Regions from separate parts of the Halomonas sp. KX33721 genome, predicted to be linked through region 2. Evidence: predicted binding sites of a transcription regulator. Region 2 holds the regulator's gene; each other region holds the start of a gene.
What was found. The regulator FNR, encoded in region 2, switches genes on or off when oxygen is low (the NO sensors DNR and NnrR bind a similar motif). The targets are predictions, from matches to a motif close to TTGATNTANATCAA.
Positions count from the first base shown of each region.

Region 1 (10,418 bases), on a different contig from region 2:
ATGTTAAAAGCGCTCAATATGCAGCGCATGGAAGACCTGATTGAGCAAACCGTGCCTAGCGATATTCGCCTAGGTCGCGAACTTGCCCTTGACGACCCCCGCAGTGAAGCGGAAGCCCTTGAATATTTGAGCCAGTTAGCGCGCCAGAACCGCGTCAGCAAAAGCTATATTGGCCAGGGTTACTACAACACCCACATGCCCGCAGTGATTCAGCGCAACGTGCTGGAAAATCCCGGTTGGTATACCGCTTACACGCCTTACCAGCCCGAAATTTCCCAGGGCCGTCTGGAGGGATTGCTAAACTTCCAGCAGGTGATTATGGATTTAACCGGCATGGAGCTTGCTAACGCCTCCCTGCTGGATGAAGCCACCGCCGCCGCAGAAGCCATGGCACTGTGTAAGCGCGGCAATAAAAAGAGCAAGTCGAACGCGTTCTTCGTGGCTGACGACCTCTTTCCGCAAACGTTAGATGTCGTCAAAACCCGTGCCGAGTTCTTTGGCTTTGAGCTGATCACCGGCCCCGCCGAAAGCCTTGCCGAACACGATGTGTTTGGCGCTCTGGTTCAGTACCCCTCTGCCAGCGGCAGCGTCAGCGACTTAGCCCCGATGCTAAAGGCGGCTCAAGAGCGCGGCATTATGACCTGCGTGGCCACCGACCTGCTTAGCCTGGTGCTGCTGAAAGAGCCGGGCGCGATGGGTGCGGATATTGTCGTAGGTAACTCGCAGCGCTTTGGTGTGCCCATGGGCTTTGGCGGTCCACATGCGGCGTTCTTCGCCACCTCCGACAAACTCAAGCGCTCGATCCCAGGGCGGATTATCGGCGTCTCTAAAGACAGCCGTGGCAAAACCGCGCTGCGCATGGCCATGCAAACCCGCGAGCAGCACATTCGCCGTGAGAAAGCAACGTCGAATATCTGTACCGCACAAGCGCTACTAGCCAATATCGCCGGTTTCTACGCCACATATCATGGCGCAGAAGGCCTACGCAAAATTGCTGGTCGCGTTCACCGCCTGACTACTGTGTTGGCTACTGGCCTACAGCAAGCCGGCGTTCAACTAGCGAATAACACCTGGTTCGATACGCTACGCCTTACCCAGGTAGACGCGGGCAAGATTCACGGCCGCGCCATGACCCACGACATCAACCTGCACTACTTCGCCAATGGCGATGTGGGTATCAGCCTGGATGAAACGACCACCGCTCACGATGTCGCCGCCCTATTCGACGTCCTGCTGGGCGATGAGCATGGTCTGGCCGTGGCAGTGTTGGACGACCAGGTAGTGACCGATAAGCTGAGCGGTATTCCGGCCGCCTACCAGCGGGAAAGCGATTTTCTGGACCATCCGACCTTCAATCGCTACCGCAGCGAAACCGAAATGCTGCGCTACCTGAAGCGTCTTGAGAACAAAGACCTGTCGCTGGCCCATGCCATGATCCCGCTAGGTTCCTGCACCATGAAGCTCAACGCGACTAGCGAGATGATTCCTGTCTCATGGCCTGCGTTTTCCAACCTGCACCCATTTGCGCCCCGTGATCAGGTGGCGGGCTACCATCAGATGATTGATGAGCTGGCAGCGTTCTTAGTTGAAGTCACCGGCTATGACCATATCTCGATGCAGCCTAACTCAGGCGCGCAGGGTGAATACGCGGGCTTGCTGGCGATTCGCCGCTATCAGGCAGCGCAAGGTGAAGCTCACCGTGATGTGTGCTTGATTCCAAGCTCCGCCCACGGCACTAACCCGGCCTCTGCCGCCATGCTGAGCATGGAAGTGGTGGTGGTGGAGTGCGATGCCAACGGCAACATAGATTTAGAGGATTTGACCCGCAAAGCTGAGCAGCACAGCGAGCGGCTTTCAGCGGTGATGATTACCTACCCGTCCACCCACGGCGTCTTTGAGTCGCACGTTCGCAAAGTATGCGAAGTGGTGCACCAGCATGGCGGCCAAGTTTACGTCGATGGCGCTAACATGAATGCTCAGGTTGGCCTCACTCGCCCTGGTGACTTCGGCGGCGACGTGTCTCACCTGAACTTGCACAAAACATTCTGCATCCCCCACGGAGGCGGTGGTCCAGGTATGGGCCCGATCGGCGTTAAAGCGCACCTTGCCCCGTTTGTGCCTAACCATGTGGTGACGCCCATCAACGGCGTTAACCCAGAGAGCGGCGCGGTGTCGGCGGCAGCCTTTGGCAGCGCTTCCATTCTGCCGATCTCGTGGGCGTACATTAAGATGATGGGTGCCCGTGGCCTGCGTGAAGCCACCGAGCTGGCCATTCTTAACGCCAACTATATTGCCAAGCGTTTAGAAGCGTCCTATCCGATTCTCTATCGCGGCCAGAACGGCAATGTCGCCCATGAGTGCATCATTGATATTCGTCCGCTGAAGAGCGCGTCTGGTATTAGTGAAGAAGATATCGCCAAACGTTTGATGGATTACGGCTTCCATGCCCCCACCATGTCGTTCCCAGTACCGGGTACGCTGATGATTGAGCCCACGGAATCTGAATCACTCTACGAAATTGACCGCTTCTGCGATGCGATGATTGCAATTCGTGAAGAGATTGCACGAGTAGAGAGCGGCGAGTGGCCGCTGGATAATAACCCGCTGGTGAATGCGCCACACACACAAGCCGACCTAATGGATAGCGCATGGGAGCGGCCTTATGACCGCCAGCTAGGTGCCTTCCCCACCGAAGCAGTGATGGCGTCGAAATACTGGCCCTCAGTGAATCGCGTCGATAACGTCTTTGGTGATCGGCAGTTGATCTGCTCCTGCCCCAGCATTGACGAGTATCGCCGTTAAGCAGAACCCATAGCGCGATAGGAAACGCCTCTGGCCCGTTTACTCGGGTATCAGGGGCGTTTTTTTCTTGGAGACGCTGATCATGAAAGCCGTTCAACAGCTTTTCATAGCGTTTAGGTAGGACAGAATCTTGCCGACGAAGAAGATAGAGCACTTCGTTAATCGCTTGGGGAAGCGCTAACGCCTTCACCTGCCGCTGCCACGGCGATGTTTCGAGCACTAAGCGCGAGACCACCGTAAAGCCAAGCCCCCTCGCCACTGCGTCCAGCACCATGCTCACTTCATTGGTGAACCCCTGATGACGGAAATGAGTCATGGAGCGAAATTCATCGGGATAGTTCGCCCGCAGCAGCGCGTTGGCGTGGTTAATCCCATCGTAGTAGTTGATAAAACCGATACCCATTAACTCTGACAGCGTACTGCCTGCGAAATCGGCAGGTACGACCAAACAGAGCGGCTCTTTGTGCCATACCGTGCAAGTGAGCTCAGGGTGGTTAACCTGCTCGGTCACAATGCCGATATCGTAGCGGCCTTCGAGCAGGTCGTTGACGATCTCGTGGTTAAACGCAAAGCTATAGTTGACGGTCAGGTTGGGGTGCATCTGCTGCTGACCGAGAATATACGGGTAAAACATCAGCCCTACGCTGCCTGGGGATGCAATCCGGCATTCGCCGCTATCCAGCGAGTCATCATCCAAGCCATGCCGGAACTGCTCATGTTCGGCAAACAGCTTAAGTGCGTAATCATAGGCACGGCGGCCCGATTCGGTCAGGGTAAAACTTCTGCCACGGCGCTCTAACAGCGTTTTGCCAAGATAGCTCTCCAACTTACGAATATGCTGGCTAACCCCAGGCTGCGTCATCTCTAAACGACGCGCCGTTCGTGTGAAACTACCGGTTTCCACTAACGTTATAAACGTCCGAAAGTATTGGGCATTAAACATAGGGTTTAAGCAACATCCTCATTATCCATCATCGTAAGGCGCTGACGTGAAGCACTATTGTGACATGCTATCGCACCCGCTGCCGCGTGCGCTTGCAGGCCCCTAGCGTAGCACAAACGCTGCTAAGACGGGCGCTTAGCCGCATTGCTGAACAGCGCCAAGCGCCGTGCTAGTATGCAGGTTCGTTACTAACACTCTTAGGGACAGCCAGACTAATGACGCAAACCCCAGCGCCTCGTGCCACGATTTCCAGCATTATTTCTCCTGAAGGAAGCCTTGAAGTCCTCTCGCAGCATGAGGTTAATCGGCTCAAGAGCACGTCTAAAAGTGGTTTGCACGATTTACTGCGCCGCTGCGCGCTTGCCGTACTTAATTGCGGTAGCGCTACTGATGACAGCTTGGCCATTCTCGAAGCCTATAAAGATTTCGACATTGAAGTACTGCAGCAAGATCGCGGCATTCGCCTAAAGCTGACTAACGCGCCCGCAGAAGCGTTTGTAGATGGACGCATGATTCGCGGTATCCGCGAACATCTCTCATCCATCATTCGCGACATTGTGTATGTTTATAACGAAATTCAGCACCACAAGCGCTTTGATCTCAGTACGGGCGAAGGCACCACCAATGCGGTGTTTCATATCCTGCGCAAGGCGGGCACGCTTAAACCTGGTCGCGACCCTAGTTTAGTGGTGTGCTGGGGCGGGCACTCTATTTCCCGCGAAGAGTACGAGTACACCAAGGATGTGGGCTACCACTTGGGCTTGCGCGATTTAGATATCTGCACCGGCTGTGGGCCTGGGGCTATGAAAGGCCCGATGAAAGGAGCCAACGTAGCGCATGCCAAACAGCGCCGTAAAGATGGCCGTTACCTGGGCATCTCGGAGCCCGGTATTATCGCTGCCGAAGCACCTAATCCCATCGTTAACGAACTCGTCGTCATGCCGGATATCGAGAAACGTCTAGAAGCGTTTGTGCGTCTAGGCCACGGCATTATTGTCTTCCCCGGTGGCGTGGGCACCGCAGAAGAGATTCTCTATTTGCTGGGTATTCTGTTGCACCCCAGCAACCGGGAGATCCCCTTCCCCCTCATCTTTACCGGCCCTGCCAACTCCGCGGCTTACTTTCAGAAAATCGATGAATTCCTGGTATACACTCTCGGTGAAGAGATTCGCCGCTACTACACCATTATTACGGGCGACCCGGTGGCCGTTGCTCGCACAATGCGCGAAGGCATTGACCAAATTGCCGATTTCCGCCGCCAACATCAAGACGCCTTCTACTACAACTGGCGCTTAACCATCGCCCGTGAGTTTCAAGCACCCTTTGAGCCCACCCACGAAGCGATGCGCGGCCTGGCCCTTCACCGCCAGCAGCCCACCCACGAGCTGGCCGCCAACCTAAGGCGCGCTTTCTCCGGCATTGTGGCGGGTAACGTGAAAGAGCCGGGCATTCGCGCCATTGAAGCTCATGGCCCCTTCGAGCTCACCGCTGAGCCAGAATTGATGCAGCGTTTAGACGCGTTGCTTAGCTCCTTTGTTGCCCAAGGGCGCATGAAGCTTGATGGACAACCCTATACGCCCTGCTACGTGCTTAGATAGGCCCTTAGCGCTTCACCCATAGCAGGTATCGCCCATGATGCCTGCTCAAGGAAACTCGCCGTGATTATTGCACTGCTCACTTTCGCCATTGCGGGGATTATTAAGGGAGCAATTGGTTCGGGAGTGCCGGTGGTCGTTGTACCTGTATTGACCATGCTTTATGACGTTAAGCTGGCCATTGCAGTGTTGGTAGCTCCCAATCTTTTTAGCAATGCGCTTCAGGTATGGCAGTACCGCCAGCACCTTCTCCCCCTGCGCTTTCTACTCTCATTTGCCGTAGCCGGTGGCGCTGGCATTGTACTTGGCACCTGGGGGCTAGTAGCGCTCTCACCAACACTGCTATCGCTAGGCGTCGCTGCAGCAATCCTTTTGTATCTCATCATCAAGCTGGCCAAGCGTACCGCAACGCTACCCTTTACGGTCGCAAAGCGAATTGTACTCCCTGTCGGTTTGTTGGCGGGTGTGCTTCAAGGCGCTGCGGGCATGTCCGCCCCGGCGTCAGTGACCTTTCTGAACGCAATGCGCCTGGAGCGTCCGGTGTTCATCGGCTCGATTTCGGTGTTCTTCGTGGCGATCACCCTGGTGCAGATTCCGGCTCTGCTCAGCGCCGGGATTCTCACCTGGGAGCGCTCGTTGTACAGCCTGGCGGCCCTGCTGGTCATTCTGGCGGCCATGCCCCTGGGCGCCAGGCTGGGCAAACGCCTGCCGCATCGCTGGTTCGACAGGCTCATCATGTGCCTGTTGGCCACAATTGCCATCAAGATCGTCGTGGATGCATTGATGGCCTAGTCTATACTGGTGCATGATCGCGGCCGAACCGTACTCGGCATTCATGTCATGTATACTTCTTGACTCTTTATCTCTGACTTCAGCACCAAGGAAAGGAGCGACCCATGGAAATGATCAACCAGTTGAGCGATGGCAAGGCCAAAGCCTTTGCCAAACACTGTTTTGAAAGCTATTCCCCGGAAGAACTGAACGCAGCGGCGGCCGGCAATCCTGACAAGGACCAGGCCGACCACTGGGGTATTACCGAAGGACAGTGGCAAGAAGCCGTGACAGCGGCCCTTGCTGACCACAAAGCCCAGAGTGACTGAACACCTCTTATCGCACTGACGTTGCCGCTGCCTGCCCATGGCAGGCGGTGGCACTCACCTCCTCCGGCGCAAGATGCTTTTTTCCACCTCGACCACGCCATACACGGCCATACTTCCCACCAGAATGGCAAGCCAGTGGCGAGCAGCCAGCCCCTCGCTAACCAGCACGAACTGCATGAAGGGTAAGTAGGTGAACCCCAGTTGCAGCAGCAGGACCAACCCGATGGCAACCCACACCGGCCGACTGCCAAACACGCCTTTCCAGGTCACCGTGCTGTTGAGCAAATAACGGCTATTGATCAGGTAAGCGGCACTGCCCGCCACCAGCATATTGACCGCGCCCGTGCGGGCCAGCGCTTCGCTACCCCCCTGCCCCAGAATCCAGTTGAAAATGCCGAATACGCCCACCAGCAGCAGCAGTGATACGAACACCACCCGCCAAAGCAGAAAGAGATCCAGCAGCGGCGCTTTGGGGTCCCGGGGCGGCCGCTGCATCAGATCCTTCTCGCCAGATTCGAACGCCAATGCCAGGCCCAGCGTAATGGCCACCACCATGTTCACCCACAGCGCCTGCAGCGGAGTCACCGGCAGGCTCGTGCCCGCCAGCACGGCCAGCATGATGGCCAGCCCCTGGGCACCGTTGGTGGGCAGGATGAAGGTAATCGTCTTGCGAATGTTGTCGTAAACCTTACGCCCCTCTTCGATGGCGTGGACGATGGTGGCGAAATTGTCGTCGGCCAGCACCATTTGCGAGGCATCCTTGGCCGCTTCCGTTCCTTGAATGCCCATGGCGACACCCACATCTGCCCGCTTGAGCGCCGGGCCATCGTTGACCCCATCACCCGTCATGGCGCACACGCCTCCACGCGCCTGCATGGCCTTGACCAGCCGCAGCTTGTGCTCTGGCGACGCCCGAGCAAACACATCCACCTCCAGAATGACCGCTTCGAGCTGCTCATCGGTCATGGCCTCCATTTCACGCCCAGTCAAGGCCCGCTCGGTGTGCTGAAATCCCAGCTGCCGCGCAATGGCCAAGGCAGTGGCAGCATGGTCTCCGGTGATCATCACCGGGCGAATACCGGCGCGCTGGCAGCGTTTCACCGCCTCGATGGCCTCTTCACGGGGCGGGTCCAACAGCCCTATCAACCCCAGCAGGCGCAACCCCGACTGCACATGAGGGTGATCGAGCTCAGCGTCTTCCTCCATTGCCTTCTCGGCAATCGCCAGCACCCGCAAGCCTTTCGAGGACAGCGCTTCGATATGCGCCTCCCACTCGCTGGCCACCAGCGGGGCTTCGCCTTCATCGGTGATCACATGGCTGCTCATTTCGATAATGCGATCCGGCGCACCCTTGACCAGCAGCTGCCGCCCACCCTCAAGGTCATGCAGCGTGGCCATGTACTTGTGCTCTGACTCAAAAGGAATCGCATCGAGACGCGGGTACTGCTGGCGCAACGCCAGGTGATCGAGCCCCGCTTTCTCGGCGGCCACCACCAGCGCCCCTTCGGTGGGGTCGCCAAAGATGCGATAGCGTTCATCTTCCTGGTGCAGCTCGGCATCGTTGCACAGCACGCTGGCCAACAGGCAACGTTGCAAGGCAGGCTCATGGGCCAGTCCATTGCACTGCTCCTTGGCGGCAGCTCCTTCCCGGTATAGCTTGCCATGCGGGGCAAAGCCGATACCCTCGAGCGTGAAACGGGCATCCTGCAGCCAGATGGCCTGGGCTGTCATCTCATTACGGGTCAGCGTGCCGGTCTTGTCGGAGAAAATGGTGGAAATCGAACCCAGCGTTTCCACGGCGGGCAGCCGCCGGATGATGGCCCGCCGCCTGGCCATGCGCTGAACGCCCAGCGCCAGGCCAATGGTTACAATCGCAGGCAGGCCTTCGGGAATGGCCGCTACCGCCAGGCCTACGGCCGCCATGAACATCTCGCCCAAGGGCTGCTGATGCAGCCAGGTACCCAGCAGCGCCGTGATCCCAGCGGCCAGCAGGATAAACACCGCCAGCACTCGGCCAGCTCTATCCAACTGCTGTAGCAATGGCGTCTTGATCTGCTCGACACTGCGCAGCAATTCGGAAATCTTGCCAATTTCCGAGCGCCCTCCGGTCGCCACCACCAGGCCACGGGCATTCCCCTGCACGACCAGCGTGCTGGCAAACGCCATGTTCGAACGCTCGGCCAGCTCGGTATCGTGGGCCAGCGGCGCGGGCTGCTTATCGACGGGCACCGACTCACCGGTCAGGGCAGCCTCATCGGTTTTCAAGCGCCGTACTTCCAGCAACCGAACATCCGCAGGCACGCGATCCCCGCTCTCGAACAACACGATATCCCCTGGCACCAGCGCTTCGGCGGGCACCGTGGTACGCTGGCCATCGCGCAGCACGTTTGCCTGGGGAGACAGCATGTTGCGAATACTGTCCAGCGCCTGCTCGGCCTTGCCTTCCTGGAAAAAGCCGATCAAGGCAATGATCAACACCACGCCCACGATGGCGGCCGCATCAATCACGTGGCCCAGCAGAGAGCTGGCCACCGCCGCGACCACCAGAATCAGCATCAGGATATTGGCAAACTGCGCCAGCAACCGCTTGTACCAGGGGCGCCCCTGGGCCTGCTCCAGGCGGTTTTCTCCATACTGAGCCAAACGCGCTGCTGCTTCTTCGCGGCTCAAGCCTTCACGGGTCGCCGACTGTTGCGACAACGCTTCGTCTACCGATAGCCCATGCCATGCCTTGGGCGTTGCAGCCTGCCTGCCTGTGCGACTCATCCCTGCCTCCTGGTCGATGCTCTCGAGTAGGTATCTCACCTTGCACCAGAGCATACCGTACCCAGCTACGCAGGATGCCTCCCACCGCTAAAAGCTTGACTTGCATCAAGAGTACCCAAACGCCAGCCTATTTAATCTGCATCATGCAACCTGAAAGAGTGCTGTACTAGACTGTCACGCAGACCAACAGTAAACGCCGACGGCGCTACATCCACAGAGTACGTCAAAAGGATTGCCACACTGAGGAGGTGCTGCATGGAGAAAGCGGTCATCGACATCATTCGAGAGAAGGAAGGCCTACCCAACAGCATGAGCGACAGCGACATTGTGCGTGAGTACAAAGGCACCTATACCGCGGCCCGCGCCGCCATCAGCGTGGACCATAAGCCGCTGGATCAGGTGATGGCCGATACCATGGCCAAAATACTGCCCTTTATGCGCCATGATCGAAAGAAGAAAAAGTGAACCAACGAAAAAAGCCGCTGCAATGAATGCAGCGGCTTTTTCGATATTGGTCGGAGTGACAGGATTCGAACCTGCGACCTTTGCAACCCCATTGCAACGCGCTACCAAGCTGCGCCACACTCCGATGTCTGTTTGGCATTTGCCTCAAGACGGTGCGTATACTAGCGTTTTATACGCCAAATGAAAAGCACTTTTTGCGCTTTCTTTTCAATCGCTTGCCACTAAGCGTGGTCGGCTGCTTTTAATAAGGACGCCATGGCGTCGTAAACCTTAGGGGTAGTTACTAGCAACTGCTCCGGGTAGAGGTCTGCCGGTACACCGTCAGGCACCTCGCTTAAATGCCCCACCCGCGCGCCTGCTTCGCGAGCAATGACCCAACCCGCCACAAAATCCCAGGGCGATACGCTTTCGTAGTAGGCATCTAAACGACCGCAGGCCACATCACACAAATCCAATGCCGCTGAACCATTACGCCGGACATCCTGACAGCCTGTGAGTACTGCTTCTAAGCGTGGCAGAAGTTTTTTACGCTGCTCTTTTTGATAGGGAAAGCCGGTACCTACCAGCGTGCTTTCAATGGTCTCAGCGCCGCTCGGCTGAATCGGCTGCTGATTGCAGAATGCGCCTAGGCCCTCTGCTGCACTAAAGGTTTCACCTAAAAACGGCGCATGTATCACGCCTACTTTACCTACCCCCTGCTCCATCCAGCCGATTGATACCGCTACATGGCGCAGGCCCTGGGCAAAA
Region 1 is NZ_LVIA01000020.1:158,757-169,174, reverse strand. It holds gene gcvP (aminomethyl-transferring glycine dehydrogenase) at 1-2,802, shown strand, start outside; partial or broken gene A3220_RS16865 (LysR family transcriptional regulator) at 2,864-3,745, opposite strand; gene ppnN (nucleotide 5'-monophosphate nucleosidase PpnN) at 3,961-5,343, shown strand; gene A3220_RS08790 (sulfite exporter TauE/SafE family protein) at 5,404-6,132, shown strand; gene A3220_RS08785 (hypothetical protein) at 6,237-6,440, shown strand; gene A3220_RS08780 (HAD-IC family P-type ATPase) at 6,495-9,206, opposite strand; gene A3220_RS08775 (hypothetical protein) at 9,462-9,671, shown strand; tRNA gene A3220_RS08770 (tRNA-Pro) at 9,719-9,795, opposite strand; gene A3220_RS08765 (inositol monophosphatase family protein) at 9,893-10,418, opposite strand, start outside.
Region 1: a site for FNR is predicted at 9,302-9,315, ahead of A3220_RS08780 (HAD-IC family P-type ATPase). Genes of this name have one in related genera too.

Region 2 (10,418 bases):
GAACAAGCTTTATAAAAAAATAAGGGCTAACGCTGGGAGAGCTGTTTGTGATTATTCTATGATTGAAGATGGTGACAAAGTAATGGCTGCCATAAGTGGTGGCAAAGATTCATTTGTTATGCTTGATACTCTGTTGTATTTGAAGAGAGTAGCACCGATTAATTTTGATGTGGTCGCTGTGAATCTCGACCAAAAACAACCCGGTTTTCCGGAGCATGTTCTTCCTGGCTTCTTCAAAAAGAATAATATTGATTATTATATTATGGATAAGGATACATATTCAATTGTTAAAGAGAAAACTCCTGAAGGGAAAACTACTTGTTCACTTTGTTCGAGACTTAGAAGGGGTTCTCTATATGGGTTTGCTGAGGAGATTGGGGCTACAAAAATAGCTCTTGGCCATCACATGGATGACATTGTAGAAACTCTTTTTTTGAATATGTTTTTTAACGGTAAGTTAAAGGCAATGCCTCCTAAGCTGCTAAGTGATGATCGCAGAAATATTGTAATAAGACCGCTTTCTTATTGTCGTGAGAAAGATATTGCTAAGCTGGCATCAATTGTAGAATTTCCAATTATTCCATGTAATCTTTGTGGTTCTCAGGAGAACTTACAAAGACAGAATATAAAAAACATGTTGGCAGGCTGGGAAAAACAAAAAGCGGGTTGTATTGAAAACATATTTAACGGTATCCAGAATGTAAGTCCAAGCCAACTAGCTGACTTAAATCTTTTCGATTTCCACAATCTCGATATCGACAGGTCTAGTAAAGTCATCTCGAACCATACTGGCAGTGTAGATGTTTCTTCGACCAATTTTATAGAAGCAATCAACCTATGATTTTGTAAAGAATACATTGGTGTATCTGGGCTGTCTTTGGTTATATTTTGATCAACTGCATTTGCTTAAAGCTTTTTTTTTACAAAAAATGAATTTTTTTGTATGGCTTGTGTTTGTTTTTCTTTAGAAGAAAGAAAATTAAGTGACTGTATTGTAATGCTTTACTCACTCACTCTTCCTCTTTTAAAAAAATTTGGCATATAAGGCACCTTAAAAGCCATGCCACCGAAGCTGCTCTCGGATGATGGTAAAAACATCGTGATTCGCCCGCTGGCCTACTGCAAAGAGGCGGATATTGCGGAGTTTTCGAGGCTGATGGAGTTTCCGATCATTCCCTGCAACCTGTGCGGCTCTCAGCCCAATATGCAGCGCCAGGTTGTCAAAGAGATGCTGGCGGAGTGGGATAAAAAACACCCCGGCCGGTTGGAAAGTATGTTCAAAGCGGTGACCAACGTTGCCCCTTCGCAGCTTGCCGACCGTGAGCTGTTTGATTTTGCCGGTCTGGAAGCGAAGCAGGCCGCATTGATGGAAGGGCGCATTCAGGCGTTTAACGTGAGTTAACCGCCTGGGCTTCCTCTTCCGCCAGGGTGATGAGGCGCTGCATATCCAAAATATTGACCTCGCGCCCGGAGACGGCCACCACGTTTTGCTGCTGAAAGCGGCTAAGAATACGGCTAACCGTCTCCACCGCGAGGCCTAGATAGTTGCCCATATCTGCCCGTGACATGGAAAGCCGGAAGCTATAGGGGGAGTAGCCCCGGCGCCGAAAACGGTCAGAAAGTGTAATCAAAAAGCTGGCCAGCCGCTGATCGGCAGTTTTGCGTGACAGTAAACGCATCATCCGCCGGTCGTCTCGTAGCTCCTTGCTCATGCTGCGGTAAAGCTGGCCGCGCAGTTCGGGCAGCTCCTCGGAGAGCGAGTCCAAACGGTCAAACGGAATTTCGCATACCGTGGTGGTTTCCAGGGCAATCACGGTGCCGGGGTAGTGTTCTTCGTCAATCCCATCCAGACCCACCAGCTCGCTGGGTAGAAAGAAATTGGTGAGCTGGTCGTTGCCATTCCCTTCGCTAGTCACCTGCTTCAAGCTGCCAGAGCGCACCGCGTAAACGCTGGTGAAAGGATCTCCTTGGCGAAACAGCCGCTCGCCTTTTTTCAACGGCGAGCGGCGGCGGATAATCGCATCGAACTGGCTCATATCCTCAAGCTCTAGGGCAAGCGGTAGGCACAGCGAGCTTAGGCTACAGGTTTGGCAGCGCGCCTCTTGCAGCAGTGAACGTCGTTGGCTGGCAGGATATGACATGTGGTGCTCCCTTTTTATTAGCCATCATAGGCGCAGGGGGTAGGTGTCTCGATACGCTTATAAAATCTTCGAGTAGCGTTGGTTGCCCTGATGTTGCAGGTGATTATCGAAGGCCATGGCTAAGTGCCGAATCAACAGCCGTCCGGTGGGCGTAGCTTGTAAATAGAGGCCTTGGCGCACTAGCAGGCCATCCTGCTCGGCGGTTTTCAACCGTTCAAGAGCGGTTGAAAAGTAGTCAGCGGCATTTATCTGCCAACGCTGGCCTATTGCTTCAAGGTCAATGGCCATATCGCACATTAAGCGCTCAATCACCTCTCTGCGCATTAGGTCATCCTTATTTAAGAGTAACCCTTTTACAGTCGCTAGCCTACCTTCATCTAAGGCAGCTTCATAGTGGGACAGCTGAGTGGGGTTTTGTGCGTAAACGTCGTCTACCCGAGAAATAGCCGACACCCCCAAACCAATCAAGTCGCACTGGGAATGGCTTGAGTAGCCCTGGAAGTTGCGCTGCAGCGTACCGTAGCGCTGTGCCTGAGCCAAGCTGTCCTCTGGGCGAGCAAAGTGATCCATACCAATATGTACATAACCCGCTTGGGTCAGCATCTCAATAGTGGTACGCAAAATAGCCAGTTTTTCATCCGCGCTGGGCAGGTCGGCTTCATTAATACGTCGTTGGGGCGCAAAGCGGGTTGGCATATGGGCATAGTTAAAGACCGACAGCCGTGCCGGGCCCAGTTCAATCACTTGGCTTAGGGTATCAGCGAAGCTTTGCTCGGTTTGAAAGGGCAGGCCATAAATTAAATCGAGGTTGAGCGAGCGAAAACCAAGCCGGTGCGCCTCATCCATCAAGGTTTCAGTGAGCACCCGTGGCTGCACGCGATTAATCGCTGCCTGCACCTGTGGGTTGAGATCCTGAACGCCCAGGCTTAAGCGATTAAAGCCCAGCGACTGCAGGTGGCGCAGGGTAAAGACATCCGCTTCGCGTGGGTCAATTTCAATAGCGTAGTCGCGGTCCGGTGCGCTCGATAAGCCAAACCGTGCATCCAGGCGGTCTATTAAATCGCTCATCTGCGCCAGGGTTAAGAACGTCGGCGTGCCGCCGCCCCAGTGCAGCTGCTGCACTGGCCGCTTTGTATCAAGATGCCGGGAGGTCAGCACCATTTCTCGATCCAGCCGAGACAAGTAGGGCTCGGCGAGGGCTGTATTTTTCGTGGCGATTTTATTGCACGCGCAGTAAAAACAGATTTTGCGACAAAAGGGCACATGAACATAAAGTGAGAGCGGCTTTTGGCTGGCATTGCTGCGTTCAAGCGCCTGGGTCATATCGTCAGCGGTGAACTGGTCGTGAAACGAGAGTGCTGTAGGGTATGAGGTGTAGCGAGGGCCGCTGGTGTCGTAGCGGCGTATCAGGGCGTCATCCCAGGCGGTGGCCTCAATCGCTGCAGAAATAGGGTGAGCGAGAGCAGCAGTGGCATGAACGGGCATAAGGAGCGCTCCTAAGTAGCAGGGCAAAGCAAGAACCGACCAACATAAGCGACGAGCTTCGCAGCTCGAACACGTGTTGGAATGCTACGTCAGCGTAGAAGGGAAAGCGTTGAGCTATATCAAGCGATAGGATGTTTGTATTGAGTATTGTCTAGAGGAGTTTGATGGGTAAGCTCTTAATGTCCGGCATGGGGCATCAGCGCCCAAAGCTGCCACAGGGCAAAACCGATAATCGTCAGCGCGGCAAGGCTACGGGTCGCCGGGTGACGAATTAACTGGCTGAGCTGGCGGGCGGCCAGACCCGTGGCTAACAGGGCAGGCAGCGTTCCCAGGCCGAAGGCCCCCATCAATAACGCCCCTTGTAGCGGGTCGGCAATGGCCAAGCTCCAGGCGAGCATCGAGTACACCAGCCCACAAGGCAGCCAGCCCCACAGGGCACCGAGCGCAAAGGCTTGCGGCAGGTGAACCACGGGCATCAAACGCCGCCCGACGGGTTCGATGAAGCGCCATAGCCTGCGCCCCACGGCTTCGACTTTCAATAGCCCTTTCCACCAGTTGGCGATATACAGCGCCATTAGGATCAGCATCACCGCCGCGACGACCTGCAGCGCGATACGCGCCTGAGGTGACAGCGATACTAAGGTGCCGAGCGCGGCCACCAAGGCCCCTGCCGTCATATAGCTCAGGATACGGCCCGTGTTATAGCTGAGCAGCAATCCCCCCATGCGAGCTGGGTGGCGCATGCTGGGCGGCACGGCAAAGGTGAGCGCACTCATGATGCCGCCGCACATGCCAATGCAGTGAGCACCCCCCATCAGGCCAAACACAAACGCCGCCATCAACGGCGGCAGGTCAAGTCCGGTCGGGTTCACGGCGGTGGCTCACGGTCACGGGGTGGCTTGGTACCTTTTTTGCGCTCGGCGCGCTGTTCGGGGGTGAGATCGTTCTCATCGTCGTCGAACAGAATGCGATGGGCAGGGCCTTCCAAGTCGTCGAACTGGTCATTCTTCACGGCCCAGAAGAACGCCCACACTGCCAGCCCCAACAGAATCAGCGACAGCGGAATCAGTAGATAGAGAATGGTCATACGGTCACCGGTGTGGCTGGGGCTATCTGAGGAGCGGGTGAGGTACGCCAGCGCGTGAGGCGCAGCGCATTACCTACCACGAAGAGAGAGCTTAGCGACATACCGATCGCCGCCAACCAAGGCGGTACCAGCCCCATCGCGGCCAGGGGAAGCGCAGAGAAATTATAGCAAACCGACCAAATCATATTTTGGCGCATGATGCGCCGAGTGGCGCTGGCAATCTCGATGGCCTCGACAATACGTATTAAGCGTGGGCTGAGCAAGACTGCATCGGCCCGAGTGCGTGCCAAGTCGGTGGCGCCATTCATGGCAATGGCCACATCGGCACCGGCGAGCACGGGTACATCGTTAATGCCGTCGCCAATCATGACCACACGTTCGCCCTGCGCCTGCAGATCACGCAGCCGCTCCAGCTTGCCCTCTGGTGATTTGCCCGCGTGCCAGGTGGTGATGTTGAGCTGCTCGGCTAAGCTCTCTACGGCTTCCTGCGTATCGCCTGACAGTAACTCAACGTTAAGCCCTCTGGCCTGCAGGGCGGCTACGGTTTGCGCAGCATCTTCACGGATACCGTCGTGGAGCTTAAACCAGGCCCGCGGGGCGCTATCTTCACTCAGCAGCAGCCACTGCCCGGCGCTGGGCGGCGTGAGTGGTTCCGTCGTTGCAAAATCGGGCTTGCCCAAGCGCCACGTTGCGCCGTTAAGCACGCCTTCTAGCCCGCTGCCGGTGACGCTTTTCACCTGACGCGCCTGCAGTGTGGCATCGCGGAACGGGCGAAACGCGCGGGCAATGGGATGCTCGGAGTGGGCTTCCAGCGCGGCGGCAATGGCCCGTAGCTGTTCGCTACTTTGCTCGTTTAACGGGCAGGTTTGGGTGAGCTGCATCTCGCCACGGGTGAGCGTGCCGGTTTTGTCAAAAATCACCCGCGTGGCGTTAGAAAGTGATTCGATGGCATCGGCGCGGGTGATCAGCACGCCACGCTGGCGCAGTTGCCCATGCCCTGCCGTGAGAGCCGTTGGGGTGGCGAGTGCCAGCGCACAGGGGCAGGTCACCACTAGAACGGAGAGCAGCACCCAAAGCATGCGGGAAGGGTCGATAAACCACCACGCCACGGTCACGCAAGCAGTGACCACCAGCAGGCGCAGTACGAACAGGTGCGCCATGCGCGCCGCCATTTGCGCCAAGCGCGGGCGGCTGGCAAAGGCGCGGTCGGTCAAATCGACGATGCCCGCCACGCGTGCATGGTGGCCTGCATGAGTCACCCGCACCGTGAGCGGATTCTCCATGTTTTGGCTGCCACCTACCACCTGTTCGCCCACACGGCGGGTGACGGGCAGGTACTCGCCGGTCAGCATCGACTCGTCCAGGCTAGACTCGCCATCTTCGATAATACCGTCGGCGGGGACGCCGTGGCCGGGCTTGATAAGTACGCGGTCGCCGGGGGCAAGCTCGCTAGCGGGCAGAATGCGTTCGCTGCCGTCAGCTTCCAGCCGTGTAGCAGAGACCGGTAGTACGCCACTAAGCGCATTGCCGCTATGGCCGCTGCGTCGCCTAGCGCGCCCTTCCACGTAGCGGCCAAACAGTAGGAAGAAGGTGAACATGGCGACCGAGTCAAAATAGACCTCTCCCACGTTAAACAGCACCGCGTAGCTACTGGCGAAATAAGCCCCACCAATGGCGAGTGAAACAGGCACATCCATGCCTAGCACGCCCGTTTTTAGGTCGCGCAGGGCGTTACGGAAGAATGGCTGCGCTGAAAAGAACACCACCGGCGTTGCCAGAGCGAACGAGAGCCAGTGAAACAGCGCAAAGAAGTCTTCACTGAGTTCCCCAGGCCCCGACACATAAATGGGGATGGAGAACATCATGACCTGCATCATCCCGACCGCCGCCACTATTAAGCGGCGCACATTCATGCGCTCTTCATGCTGCAGCCGCGTCTGGGCTTGGTCGGGTTCATAGGGCTGAGCATCGTAACCAATCGCGGCAAGTTCAGCGAATAGCTGCGATAGCTTTACTACGTTTGGGGCCCAGGAAACCCGCAGGCGGTGATGGGTCAGGTTGACTGCGCTAGAGACAACGCCTTCAAGCGCGTTCAAGCGGTGCTCGATGAGCCACGCGCAGGCGGCACAGGTAATCCCTTCTACAGCCAGCGTTGCCCTGACGTGGCCCTCATCGCCGTCTGGGTGAACGAACTGCGCCTGCAGCCCTGGATCGTCAAACACCGACCAAGTATCCGCTTTTGCAGCTTGACGCTCATCGGGGCGCTCGGGCAGTTCGGTACGGTAGCGGTAGTAGCTCTCTAAGCCGCCGTCGACGATGGCGTGTGCTACGGCTTCACAGCCGGGGCAACACAATGACTGGGGCGTGTCGTCCACCACGATTTGCCACGGTGCGCCGTCGGGCACCGGGCTGCCGCAGTGGTAGCAGCTTAGCGCTTTAGTGCTCATTCGCTCTCTGACCGCCCTCCGGGCAGAAGGGCAACGCTCGTTTCATTGGGGAAGCGGGCTTCGCCGATCAGGCGCCACTCGGCGTCATCGCCTTGCACGGGCTGAATCTGTAGGTACCAGCGGTAGCGCAAATTATCCGGCCCCTGAGTGATATAGCGGCCTTCGCGCACGTGTTCTAGTACGAAGGATTGATCACGGTCATCTTCGGTGGGGAAGATGAGGTCCAAATAGAGTTTATCCGGACGAGCATCGCCAGCAAGGTCGATCACAATATCGCTAGTCAGTGGGTCGATGCGCAGGTCGGCGCTCAAATTGAGTTCGCGCGCGCGCTCCTGCTTCGCCAGCACCATGTTAATAGCTTTACCGTGCTCGTAGTAATCCTCCTGGACCACCATGCCGTCGTAGCTCTTGATCGACATGATGGCGAAGCCAGTACTAAATAGGATGGACGAAAACAGCAGCCCTAGTAAAAACCACGGCCAAAACTGTTTGTACCAGGGCGGAATCGAGGTGTCTGACATGACGCATTTATCTCCTAATGTCGCTCAAGAACCGCGTTTCGCGGGTCTGGCGAATTTGCTCATCTTGCTGCGCCTGCAGCGTAAACGTAATCGCGTGGCTGGGCTCGCTTAACGACGCTGGGTCGGCCAGTACGGTAATCACCTGAGTGCGTGATTCACCCGCAGGTACACGCAGCGAGGTGTTATCCAACTGCAAATTAGGTAAGCCTGCCGCGCTAATATCATAGGTGTGATCTTGGGAGTCCAGGTTGCGCACAGTCAGGCTGTAGACGTTGCTGATCTGCCCGTCACGGGTCATTTGGTAGAGCTGAGTACGCTCGCGCTCAGCGTCAAAGCTCATCGGCGTACGGTCATTAACTGCCCAGGCAAAAGTCGCTATCATCACCACCAAAGCAACGAAATAGCCAATCAAGCGCGGGCGAAGAATATGACTTTTCTTGCCTTCCAGCGCGTTCTCGGTGGTGTAGCGAATAAGTCCTCTGGGGTAGCCCATTTTATCCATTACGCTATCGCAGGCATCGATACAGGCGGCGCAGGTAATGCATTCGTACTGCAGCCCGTCGCGGATATCGATGCCGGTCGGGCAGACCTGGACACACAGCTCGCAGTCGATACAGTCACCCAGGCCCGCTTCTCGGACCTCGGCATGGCTGAGCGATTTCTTGCGGTGGCCGCGGGGTTCGCCGCGGGCGTCGTCGTAAGAAACGATCAGCGTATCGCGATCGAACATCACCGACTGGAAGCGAGCATAGGGGCACATGTAAATGCACACCTGCTCACGCAGCCAGCCGGCGTTGAGGTAGGTAAAAACTAAAAAGAAACCTACCCAAAAATAGGACCAGCCATGGGCTTCTAGCGTGGGAAGCTCCTGGACCAGGTCACGAATCGGCGTAAAGTAGCCGACGAACGTCACGCCGGTGGCCAGGGCAATCAGCAGCCAAGCAGCGTGTTTTGCCCCCTTGCGCCAGGCTTTGTTGGCAGTCATCGGCTGATTATCCAGCTTTATGCGCTGATTGCGCGAGCCTTCGATGCGGTGCTCAAGCCAAATGAATAAAAATGTCCAAACGCTCTGCGGGCAGGTGTAGCCACACCAGACACGCCCCGCAAACACGGTGATGAAAAACAGCCCAAAGGCGCAAATGATCAGCAGCCACGAGAGAAGGATGAACTCCTGCGGGTAGAACGTGGCCGAAAAAATGTGGAATTCACGGCCCGGTAGATCAAACCACACGGCAGGGCGGTCGCCCCAGTTCAGCCAGGGGAGCAAAAAGAAGCCCATCATTAGCGCCCAGTTCGCGCTGCGTCGTACCTTTTGAAACAGCCCTTTGATCTCCCGCACGTAGATATGCCGCCGCTTGGCGTACATCTCTTGCGTGGTGGTGTCTCCCGGCGTGTGGTGCCCAACGGTTGGCGGCGTAATATCGTGGCTAGGTATTTTTTCCATGGCGGTGATCGCAGCTCAATAGGCAGGAGTGGACGATAGCCTGGCTCACGCAACCTTCATTGGTGAAGGAGATCGCGTCGCTGTATGTCGAATCGCTATACACACATTGCTAAACAATAGTGTAACGGATAGCCGGGTGGCTGAGCGGATGCTGGATGTAGAAAGGGTGCGGTATGTAACCGCACCCCTTCGTACACGCTGGCGTTAAACGCCTATCAACGGGGTTAGTCGTTGAAACGTAGGCTGTACACGTAAGCGGCCACGAGGTGAACACGCTCTTCACCAATGTAGGCTGCCTGGGCAGGCATGTGGCCATTACGACCGTTACGCAGCGTTTGGCGAATGGAGTCGTCAACGCCCTGGCCGGGTGCTAGGTAGAGCCACACGTCGTCGGTCAGGTTAGGCGCACCAAGTGCGATATTGCCTGTTCCGCTGGGGGTGTGACACGCCGCACACGCTGCCAGGAAGGTGCTTTCACCGCTGGCGGCACGCTCTGCATCATGCTCTTCACCGGAGAGCGACAGTACGTACTGAGTCAGGTTTTCGATATTGTTCTCACCGAGCTGCTGCCAGGACGGCATCAGACCGTTACGGCCATTGTTCAGCGTGGTCAGAATGTTTTCCGGTTCACCGCCGTAGAGCCAGTCGTCGTCGGTCAGGTTGGGGAAGCCGTAGCCGCCCTGGGCATTCGAGCCATGACATACGGCGCAGTTGTTCAAGAAGATACGCTCTGCCACCTGCATGGCTTCGGCATCCTGCGCGAGGTCTGGAATCGGCACTTCCTGGTACTGGGCAAAGATCGGCGTGAAGCGGTCTTCCGCGTCGGCCACTTCCTCTTCCCACTGGCTCTCCTGGGACCAGCCCAGTATGCCTGCGTAGTTGCCCAGGCCTGGGTAGAGCACCAGATAGCCAAGGGCAAATACGACGGTCAGGATAAAGAGCTTAAACCACCACTGCGGAAGCGGGTTGTCATACTCTTCAATGCCGTCAGCCGCGTGGCCAGTGGTTTCGATATTGCCATCAGCATCTGGGGTTTTGTCGGTCCGGCGGTTGGCTAACAAAATCCAAACGCTCAGAGCGATCGTGCCCAGCGTGACGACAATAATCCAGGCGCTCCAGAAGCTGGATAGGGAGTCACCCCATAAATTATTCATCTATTCTTATCTCCCCTGTCGTGGCGGGAATCCGCTTCGTGTTCTGTCGAAGCATGCTTGTCACGGGTCGGCTTCTCATCATCGTCGGCAAAGGGCAGGTTAGCCGCTTCGTCAAAGTCTGGTTTGCGACGCTTGGAGT
Region 2 is NZ_LVIA01000016.1:156,190-166,607, reverse strand. It holds gene ttcA (tRNA 2-thiocytidine(32) synthetase TtcA) at 1-841, shown strand, start outside; partial or broken gene A3220_RS07420 (tRNA 2-thiocytidine(32) synthetase TtcA) at 1,034-1,402, shown strand; gene fnr (fumarate/nitrate reduction transcriptional regulator Fnr) at 1,389-2,141, opposite strand; gene hemN (oxygen-independent coproporphyrinogen III oxidase) at 2,199-3,626, opposite strand; gene A3220_RS07405 (sulfite exporter TauE/SafE family protein) at 3,803-4,498, opposite strand; gene ccoS (cbb3-type cytochrome oxidase assembly protein CcoS) at 4,495-4,713, opposite strand; gene A3220_RS07395 (heavy metal translocating P-type ATPase) at 4,710-7,160, opposite strand; gene A3220_RS07390 (FixH family protein) at 7,157-7,681, opposite strand; gene ccoG (cytochrome c oxidase accessory protein CcoG) at 7,689-9,125, opposite strand; gene ccoP (cytochrome-c oxidase, cbb3-type subunit III) at 9,350-10,279, opposite strand; gene A3220_RS07375 (CcoQ/FixQ family Cbb3-type cytochrome c oxidase assembly chaperone) at 10,276-10,418, opposite strand, start outside.

Region 3 (10,418 bases), on a different contig from region 2:
TGTCCGGCGGCCAGCAGCAGCGCGGCGCCATTGCCCGGGCGCTGGCCATGGACCCTGAAGTGATGCTGTTTGACGAGCCGACCTCAGCGCTCGACCCGGAGCTAGTGGGCGACGTGCTGAAAGTGATGCGCGATCTGGCCAATGAAGGACGCACCATGGTCGTGGTCACCCACGAAATGAGCTTTGCCCGCGACGTTTCCAGCAAGGTAATTTACCTGCACCAAGGTTTGGTAGAGGAACAAGGGGCTCCCGACGATGTACTCGGTAACCCACAGTCACCGCGCCTGAAGCAGTTCCTGGCTCCTAAATACTGATCCGCGAGGCACCCACACCATGCTCGATTTGCAAGGTTACGGCCCCCGCCTGATCGAAGGGGCGGGCGTTACCGTTCAACTGGCCGTTCTATCGCTGATCTTGGCCATCCTCCTAGGGCTGCTGACGGCCAGCGCCAAGATGTCGCGTAACTGGCTGTTACGTCGCACCGCCACCGTTTACACCACGGTGATTCGCGGTGTGCCGGACCTAGTGCTGATGATGCTGCTGTTCTTCGGCGGCCAGATCGGCGTCAATGCCATCAGCGACATGCTGTATTACAACTACGACATCGACATTTACATCAATTTCAATGCCTTTGCCGCAGGCGTACTGACCATCGGCTTTATCTTCGGTGCCTACATGGGCGAAACCTTTCGCGGGGCCTTTATGGCGGTGGATAACGGCCAGATTGAAGCAGGCAAAGCCTACGGCATGAGCAACGCGCTGGTCTTTCGGCGCATTCGCTTTCCCCAGATGATGCGTCATGCGCTGCCCGGCCTCTCCAACAACTGGATGGTACTGCTCAAGACCACCGCTCTGGTGTCGGTGATCGGCCTGACGGACATGGTGCGGGTGGCGGCAGAAGCCTCTCGGGCCACCCACGAGCCGTTTGTCTTCCTCATTCCAGTGGCGGCGGCCTACCTGCTCATTGCCAGCGTCTCCGAGTGGATTTTTGCACGGCTACAAAAACGTTACGACATCGGCTTTGGGGGGCAGTGACATGCTAGATATCTCTGCATGGTTTAACGATCTGCTGGCAGACAACCTGATCTTTACGCCCACCACCCTGGGATACTACTGGGAAGGCTTGGTGACCACCACACAGCTGGTGTTTCTATCGCTGGTGGCCGGGTTAATTCTTGCGGTTCCGATGGCCATTATGCGCAGCTCTAAGCATAAGTGGATCAGCCTGCCGGTCTACCTCTATACCTACGTATTTCGCGGCACGCCGCTACTGATCCAGCTCTACATCATCTACTACGGCGTTGTGTTCATCGACGGTATCCAGGAAACCTTCCTGTGGCCAGTGCTAAAAGAAGCCTTCTACCCGGCGCTTATCGCCTTTACGCTCAATACGGCGGCCTACACCACCGAGATCTTCCGTGGGGCGATAAAAGCCACGTCTAAAGGCGAGATCGAAGCAGCGCGAGCCTACGGCATGTCGCAAAGCCTAATGATGCGGCGGATTATTCTGCCCAGCGCCTTTCGTCGTGCGCTGCCCGCTTACGGCAATGAAGTCATCTTCATGCTGCACGCCAGCGCGATTGCTAGCGTGGTGACGCTAATGGATCTCACCGGCGCGGCACGCTTTGTGTATGCCCGCTTTTATGCGCCGTTTGATGCCTTCCTGTTTGTCGCGGCCATCTATCTCTGTTTAACCTTTGCGATTTTGTATTTTTTCCGCTTCCTAGAGAAAAAATTACTGGCCCACCTGCGGCCACAAAATTCCTAGCTACAATAAATCCAACACGTCCAGCGTAAAACAAACGTTGGTTCAAATGCAGACTCCCCCTTTTCTCGCCGACCTCAACCTGGGGTACGTTAAGGGGGATCACCTTGGGTGAACCTGCTTCTTTTGGAGTCTAAAAATGAAAAAACTACTGACTGTTTCTCTGCTGGGCTTGGCCGTCGCTGCAGCATCTTCTGCTCACGCGCGCGATTACGACAACGTGCGTATCGGCGTCGACGTTCCCTACGAGCCCATGGAATACCGCACCGCTGAAGGTGAACTGACCGGCTTCGACATCGACCTGGGCAACGCCCTATGCGAGCGTATCGGTGTTACCTGTGAGTGGGTCGAGCAGGAGTGGGACGGCATTATTCCAGGCCTGATGTCACGCAACTACGATGCAATCATGTCTTCCATGACCATCAACGACGAACGCCGTCAGCAGGTGCTGTTCTCTGACCCCTACATCACCATGCCGTCTGCCTGGTTTGCCCCCAGCAGCCTGGATATCAGCGAAGCCAACGAAGAGACCCTTGCGGGTAAAACCATTGGCGTTCAGCGCGGCACCCTGCAGGATAACTACGTCACCGATAACTTCAGCAGCGTTGCCGACATCAGCCGCTATTCCACCGCCGACGACATGGTGCTGGACATGGAAGCACAGCGTCTAGATATCGTCTTCCTCGACTTCCCGATCGGCCAGTCCACGCTGCTAGAGAGCGAAGAAGCTGAGTACGTCGTGGTGGGTGAACGCATTAGCGAGCCTAAAGAGTACTTCGGTGAGGGTTTCGGTATCGCCTTCCGTCAGCGTGATGAAGCGCTGGCCGAACAGTTCAACGAAGCTCTGGCTGAGCTTCAGGAAGACGGCACTTACGATGAAATCTACGCCCGTTACTTCGGCGAAGAGTAAGCGCTAGCTGCCTAAGATTGCCTCCCCGCTTGGGGAGGCACGCAAGCGAGACGCCATCATGCCCTCACGTCTCCTCTTATCCCCCGCGCTGCACGCGCTTCGCCCAGGTACCCGTGGCAATATCGCCCGTTTCTACCTGAGCGAATGATTCTACGAATAGCCCACCCCGCCTTTTGGCACGCCCGTGCCAACTTCCCCTCGTTACGCTGACCGGTTCGGTAGCCAGCGATATTCTCTACATTCCTGAGTTCATCGGCGTGGATGCGGATTTTATTGTGCTCAGCGAAGGCCGCTGGGCCATTGACCACGTTTGGGCGCTGGGTAAACCGATTTTCAGCGCCTGCCAGGCCCCGTCACTCCAGCGAACTTGCTCCGCCAAACCGGGTCTTTACTATCACTGAACCACGTACAAGGAGGTAGCATGGCTGAATCGACGGCGGCTCACTCGGCCCCAGCCGCAGATGCGGCGGCCGCGCTACGGCCCTCATCCCACTGGACCGCCTGGGGACAGTGGCTGGCGCTGTTTACCATGACCGTGGACCACCTGACCCGCTACGTGCTGCCGGGGGATTGGGATTTAGGTTGGGCAGGCTCTTCGATTGGGCGCATTGCGTTTCCGCTGTTTGCCGCCATGGTGGCGTGGCACGGCTTATTTAATACGCGTAATCCGCTGCGCTATTCTCGGCGGATTTTGATTATCGGACTCGTCGCACAGCTGCCCTATATGCTGATGCCCCGCGCCTCCGATGCGTTTATCTTGAACGTCTGCTTCACCTTGGCCAGCGGCTTGGCACTGGGTGCTTTGGTACGCCAGGGCTGGCAGCACTACCAGCAACAAACCTTAGGTTTGGGCTGGCTGATGCTGGGAGCCGCGGTGGGCGTTACCGCGTGGTATTTGCTCGGGTTCTGGGTGGAGTATGGTCACAACGGCCTGCTGCTGATTCCGCTGTTTATGTTTGCCATGCAGGCGCTCAGCGAAACCCGAAATGCGTTGAAATCGCGCCTTTGGGCGGGGCTAGCGGCATTTCCTGTGCTCTGGATTGCCGGGCAAATGAACGCCTCCGACATGGCTAAATCGTTCACCGTCGCCACCTGCGTGATCGTGCTGATGCTGGCTGCCGGTGCTGCCCAGCGAGTGCCGCCGGTGGCGCTGGAAATGCCGCGCCGCCTTTGGCTTGCCTGGTACCCAGGGCACTTTGCCTTGATTGCCCTGTGGCTACTGCTTAGCGGTCAATTGGCAGGTTAGGCGCCTGTTCCGCCACACGCTTGTTCACTTCTTCACGCATCCAGGGCTGGTAGCGGCGCAGCCGCGCCCGTCCTTCGGTCTTTGCCTGATACATCGCCGTATCTGCCTGTTTAAGCACATCGGCATGGTCGCAGGCCGTGGCATCAAAACAGGTGTAGCCCATGCTAGGTGTCACCTCTACCCAGCGGCTCTCTAAACGGTACTTGCCGGACAACGCGCTCTGCACCGCATCCATGTAACGCGCCGCCACGGCGTTGAGCGCCTCAGGGTCGGTGGTATCAAATAGCGCCAGCAGCACAAACTCATCGCCGCTTAAACGGGCGGCCATATCATCCGCCTGCAAACACGACTCCAAGCGGCGCGCGACCTGCACCAACAAGTCATCCCCTGCGGCATGGCCTAGGGTGTCGTTAATCAGCTTGAAGCGGTCCATATCCATAAACATCACCAAACCACCGCGCTGGTCGCTGTTCTGCCCATTACACAGCGCCTCTAAACGCTCGATAAACAGCCGGCGGTTGGGCAAATCAGTTAGCGCATCGTAGTAAGCCTGGCGGTAGATAATCGCCTCGTTGCGCTTTCGTTCGGTGAAATCCTCAATAATCGCCACACCGCCCACCATCTGGTTGCTGGCGCTATGTACCCCGTTGAAGAACGCTCGCAAAGGCGTGCCCACACTGGCGTTGGGCAGTTGGTAAGTGCCTTCGTAATAGCCCGTGCCTTTTTCCAGCGCATCCCTAACCGCCTGAGCCACCTTTCGGTCGGCAGAGCGGTCCAGCATGCGGTAGCCGAGTAACTTTGAGCGCTCCACGCTCAGGATAGCCAGCAGTTTGCTGTTACAGTCGGTAATCTGCCCCTGCTCATCGAAGTGCAGCACGCCTAACGGCGAGTGCTGAAAAATAGAGCGATAGCGGTTTTCGCTTTCGCGCAGCTGCGCCTCCCGGGCGGCCATGCTCACCCGCAGGGCGATATTGTCGTGAATGGTGCGGCTAAAGCGGCGGCTGGTCGCCATAATTAAGCCTAAAAACAGCACCAACATCAGACCAATCAAAATGGAGAGGGACGAGCCCTGTAGCAGAAATTGAAACTTCAGGGGCAGTAGAATGGGCAATACAAAGCCAATGGCAATCCACCACACCGAAGAGAGCGTGGTCACGCCCCCCGCAGCAATACCGGCCAGCACAATCGAGAGCGCGGCAATTTGGCCGGGGTGGTCGTGGCTAAACAGCAGCACACCCGAAGTCCCCCACACGCACCCTGATGCAATGGCACCGATGGCAAACCAACGCAGCCAGCGCTGGCGCTGCTGCTGTAGCGCAGGCAGGCGCTTAAACCGCTGGGCTAGCAGTAATCTCAATCCTGAAATCGCCACCAGCACCGTAAACCACCCCAGCAGTAGCGCGGCATCCACCACCGGCCACATGGCCGCTACCAGCAGCCCACCCGCCAGCACGCTGCTCAGCACTGGCTGCCAAAGGTTGTCGTAAAGCAGGCGCACTTTTTCGCCACGCAAACGCTGCATGGTGATGTGATAGTCACGCTGATAACCACTGCGCAGCCCGGAGGCCATCGCCGTGGCGGCGAGGGGTGTGGGGGGCGACATACAAACTCCCTGTTCTTCAGTCGGCTTAACGCCAATCTTATTGGTTAGGCTTTGTTTAATACATCTGTTTTAGCACGTTTAAGTCACAAAAGTAGTCACCATCAGAAATTAAAAAGCCGCCTTTTCAGGCGGCTTCGTTGTTCATAACGTAGATTCAAAACTCCACTCAACGGGGGGCGCATCGGGTATCAACGCCTGACAAGCACGCACTTTTTCAAGCAGCTCGGCGTGACTCGACGCCACGACGTTAACGTGAGCCAGCTTACGCCCTGGGCGCTCGGCTTTGTCATAGCGATGCAGGTGGGTGTCGGCAATGGCCAGCAGCGCGGCGTTATCACCTTCCAGGCCAATCACATTCACCATGCAGGTGGGCGCAATGGCGTTGGTTGCGCCTAACGGCAAGCCTTGAACTGCCCGCAGATGGTTCTCGAACTGGCTGGTAGCCGCGCCATCCATCGTCCAGTGGCCGGAGTTATGCACCCGGGGGGCCATTTCGTTGGCCAGCAGGCTGCCGTCGCGGGTTTGGAACAGCTCCAGCGCCAGCACGCCCACGTAATCCAGCTCATCCAGCAGCGCACGAATGTAGCTGTCGGCGGTTTGTTGAACGCTGGGGTCTAAATCCGGCAGTGGGGCCACGGAGTAGCGTAGGATGCCGCCCACGTGCTGGTTCTCTGCCATGGGGTAGAACACCACATCCCCATCGCGGCCGCGCACCGCAATCATCGATACTTCGCGCACAAAATCGACAAACGCCTCGACGATGAGCTGCGTATGGCCAATCGAGTCCCACGCCTCTTGAGCCTGTTCCGGTGCTTTCAGCACCGCCTGCCCTTTGCCGTCGTAGCCTTCCGTGACTGATTTGGCCACTACCGGGCAACCAAGCTCAGCGGCGGCGGCAGCGAGCTGCTCAGCACTTTCCACCACGCGATAGGCCGGCGTGGGAATACCCAAGCGATCAAACAGCGTTTTCTCTTCTACACGGTTTTGGCACACCGCAATAGCGCGACTGCCGGGATAAACCGGCTTGTGCTGCTCAATCTGCTTTACCAACTCAACGGGGAGGTGCTCGAATTCATAGGTCACTACATCGACCTTATCCAGAAACGCCGCCAGATGCTGGTTCTCCGGGTCGACAATCACCTCGCCGATACCCGCGCTGGGGTTACCGGTGGTATCTAAAAAGGTGAAGGTGTTGCCCAGCGGATAACCTGCCAGCGCCAGCATACGCCCGAGTTGGCCTGCACCGAGGACACCAATGTTTTTTGCAATCATATGTTTTGCACTCTGTGCGCTCATGATGGCTACCTATTGGGCCGAGGAGTCTACGTCAGGGCGCGGGTCGGGGTTATCCAGCACCAACTGGGTCTGCTCGGCGCGGAACGCCTCAACAGCTTCGCGCACGGCGCTGTCCTGAAGACCCACAATTTGTGCGGCCAGCAGGCCTGCGTTGGTGGCACCGGCTTTGCCAATAGCCAGGGTGCCTACCGCAATACCACCCGGCATTTGGGCGATGGAAAGCAGTGAATCCAAGCCCTTCAGCGCTTTAGACTCCACCGGCACACCCAGCACCGGCAGTGCCGTTTGTGATGCGACCATACCCGGCAAATGAGCGGCACCGCCTGCGCCTGCCACAATCACCTGCAGGCCACGCTCAGCGGCACTTTTTGCATATTCGAACAGCAGGTCGGGTGTGCGATGCGCCGATACCACACGGGTTTCGTAGGGAACGCCCAACCGCTCTAACATCGCCACCGCGTGCTCCATGACCGGCCAATCAGACTTCGACCCCATGATCACGCCCACCTTGGGTGCGCTGTTCGACATGCAAAACTCCTCGGCCAACGGCCTATTTAAGCTAGAAAGCAGTCCATAAGCCGCGCACAGTGCGCAGCTCACTCAGAAATAGGAAGGCGCATAGTTTACCAGAGCCACGGGCATTTGCGGGTGTTACTCGCTGCGTGAAATTTTCATCAAATTAGGCATTGAAAACCGCGTGAGTTGGCGGCATTGTGTGTTTGTCATTTCCGACTGATGGAGTCACATGAGTACGGCATACTCAACTGCTCACGCAGAATCATTAGATCCTCCGCGAAGCAGCCCTGACCTCGATGTCAGGGAACTAGAAAAACGTACGCGCCTCATGCGTATTATTACCCGCCTGATCGCCGTATCAGATCTGGGAAGCCGCGAAATAGCCCGCCAGGCTGGCTTACCCGTTCAAAAGATCAGCGACCTGCTCGCCGGAAGGCTAGAGCACCTGGACATCAACGAGCTTAATGTCCTGCGCCGCACGTTAGAGCTGGAGGCGCCATAGCAACAGCTACTACATCAGAATCTACCCCCTTTCGATACAGGCTGGCCCATTGGGTCAGCCTGTTTTTGTTTGTCACGCTTAATAGGACGTCTTTCATGAAAACAATCAGTTAGCGTTTTAAGATTAAGTGAGCATTAAGTAAAGTGCGCTAACTCATTGACGAGAATCAACTTTCCCCTTCAACGTAAGGAGTAGTCTTAGCGTACCCCGACCATTCGCCCCTGCGAATGACCTGTTCATCAGTTAAGGAGGCGCTATGGACGCCATACGCCGCTCGCTACTCGGCCAGCTGGCCCGATTAAGTGCAGGCGCTGCACTGATACCCTTTTCTAGCCTTGCCCAAGCAGGCATTAATCAACAGCCTGCTCGACGGGAAGGTGATCCCGCAAAGCGCTACGGCATGCTGATTGATCTTCGCCAATGCATCGGCTGCCAGGCTTGCACAGTGTCGTGCCATATTGAGAACGCCGCCCCGCTTGGCCAGTTTCGAACCACGGTCTCCCAGTACGAAGTGCAGCATCAGGAGAGCGGTGAGCTGGCCACGTTTATGCTGCCCAGGCTGTGCAATCACTGCGAAAACCCGCCCTGCGTACCCGTTTGTCCCGTTGAAGCTACCTACCAACAGCAGGATGGCATCGTGGTGGTGGACAGCGACCGCTGCGTGGGCTGCGCTTATTGCGTTAACGCCTGCCCTTACGACGCCCGCTTTATTAACGAGCGTACCCAAACCGCCGACAAATGCACGTTCTGCGCGCACCGTTTAGAGGCAGGGCTACTGCCCGCGTGTGTTGAAAGCTGTGTTGGAGGTGCGCGGATTATTGGTGATATGCGCAATCCTGACAGCCAAATCAGCCGCATGATTCAAGAGCACCGTGATGCACTGATGGTACTTCAGCCAGAAAAAAACACGCTTCCCCAAGTGTTCTACCTCGGGATGGATGAACGCTTCACTACACGCCCCGTGGCGGGACCCGTGGCGCTTGAAGTGTTTGACCCCCACGGCCAGGAGATGGGCTATGAATTCCACCATTGAACTGCTCGCCCCGCGTTATGACATTGCCTGGTACCCCTGGGCAGTACAGTACTTTTTCATGATCGCCGTCTCCTACGCGAGTCTCTGGCTTGCAGCCCCCGCGTTAATCTTCGGCAAAAAAGCGTGGCTGCCCACCGCACGTCTTGCACTCATCGCTTGCGTCAGCACCACGCTGGTCGCACCTGTTGCACTACTTGCAGATCTACACCAACCGCTGCGCTTTTGGCACTTTTATGCTTACGCCAACACCCACTCGTGGATGTCCATCGGCAGCGTGGTTCTGCCGCTCTATCTCGTCAGCGTACTGGGCCTTGCCTGGCTGGCTTGGCGCCCGGCGCTCCAAGCCCAGCGCAATGCGCCAGGGCTGAGCGGATGGATGGCTAAATGGCTAAGTCTGGGCGATAGCGCTACTCCAAGGGCACTGGTGGCCATCGTGGGGGTAGCCGCACTACTGCTTTCCAGCGGCATTATGCTTTATACCGGCGCGGAGCTTGCCATTGTGAAAGCACGCCCGCTATGGAACACCGTATGGCTTCCGCCCATGCTGGTCGCGACAGGCTTCATCGCGGCAGCAGGGCTGGTGTTGGTACTCAACCAGGTAAGCGGGCTGTGTTCGCACGCCACCGTTCGGCAAACGCTGTATGTCCTACTCGCCTTCTGTGCCGTGGCGGGTTTAATCGCGGCTAGCTGGTACCTGGATGGTATTAACGCCAACATTGGCTCGGTCGCAGCAGCGCTGGAGTCTGTTCGTCACAGTCCCTCCTGGCGTAGCACCGCGCTGTGGGGCGGTATTACTGGCATAACGCTCTTTATAGCGGTGGCGTGGTTACTCTCACGCTTTACCCAACGCCAACCCGCACTGTTTGCCTGGGCTTGGCTACTTGGTTTGGTAGCCATTCATATGGGCTGGATGTTCCGTTGGGTGGTGCTGATGGACGTTCAGCACGTCGCCCGTAACAGCGCAGGCTTTCACCACTATGGCATCCCCGCTGGCTCTTCCGGACTGTTAGGTATTCTCGGTACGTTTGGGCTTTGGTTCGCCGCTATCTTACTGATTGAGCTATTTATCCCATGGCGGCAAGCCCAGCAAGGTGGCGTTAAACCGCCGCCCTCTTTCGATACCAATACACCTAGTGACTCGCTTAACGCCGAACAAGGAGCGCCTAACCATGGCTAAGTCTGCTCAAGACCCCTCACGCCGCCGGTTTCTCAAAGGCGCCGCTGCCGCAGGCGGTGCCGCCACCTTTGCAGTAGGCTACGCTGACCCGCTTGCCAAGATGGCCAAAGGACTCAGTGGCAGCGCGGGGGAAAAACCCAAGCACAACATTCACGGCAACTCGCTTACGCCGGAGTACCGCGTTGACTTAGCCACTGGCGAGCTAACCCTCACTCCCGATCAACGCACCGCCTTTACCATTTGCTACGGCTGCACCACCCAGTGCGGCGTACGGGTACGCATTGATGACACCCAAGGCGAAGTGCTGCGGGTATCTGGCAATCCTTACCATCCGCTCTCTGCAGATGACCATTTACCGATGCGCACCCCA
Region 3 is NZ_LVIA01000005.1:47,364-57,781, reverse strand. It holds gene A3220_RS01765 (ATP-binding cassette domain-containing protein) at 1-314, shown strand, start outside; gene A3220_RS01760 (ABC transporter permease) at 334-1,035, shown strand; gene A3220_RS01755 (ABC transporter permease) at 1,037-1,768, shown strand; gene A3220_RS01750 (transporter substrate-binding domain-containing protein) at 1,905-2,675, shown strand; gene A3220_RS01745 (hypothetical protein) at 2,849-3,076, shown strand; gene A3220_RS01740 (TraX family protein) at 3,097-3,921, shown strand; gene A3220_RS01735 (diguanylate cyclase) at 3,899-5,524, opposite strand; gene A3220_RS01730 (5-(carboxyamino)imidazole ribonucleotide synthase) at 5,666-6,820, opposite strand; gene purE (5-(carboxyamino)imidazole ribonucleotide mutase) at 6,830-7,348, opposite strand; gene A3220_RS18120 (XRE family transcriptional regulator) at 7,566-7,838, shown strand; gene dsrO (sulfate reduction electron transfer complex DsrMKJOP subunit DsrO) at 8,095-8,871, shown strand; gene nrfD (NrfD/PsrC family molybdoenzyme membrane anchor subunit) at 8,855-10,048, shown strand; gene A3220_RS01705 (molybdopterin dinucleotide binding domain-containing protein) at 10,041-10,418, shown strand, end outside.
Region 3: a site for FNR is predicted at 7,995-8,008, ahead of dsrO (sulfate reduction electron transfer complex DsrMKJOP subunit DsrO). Genes of this name have one in related genera too.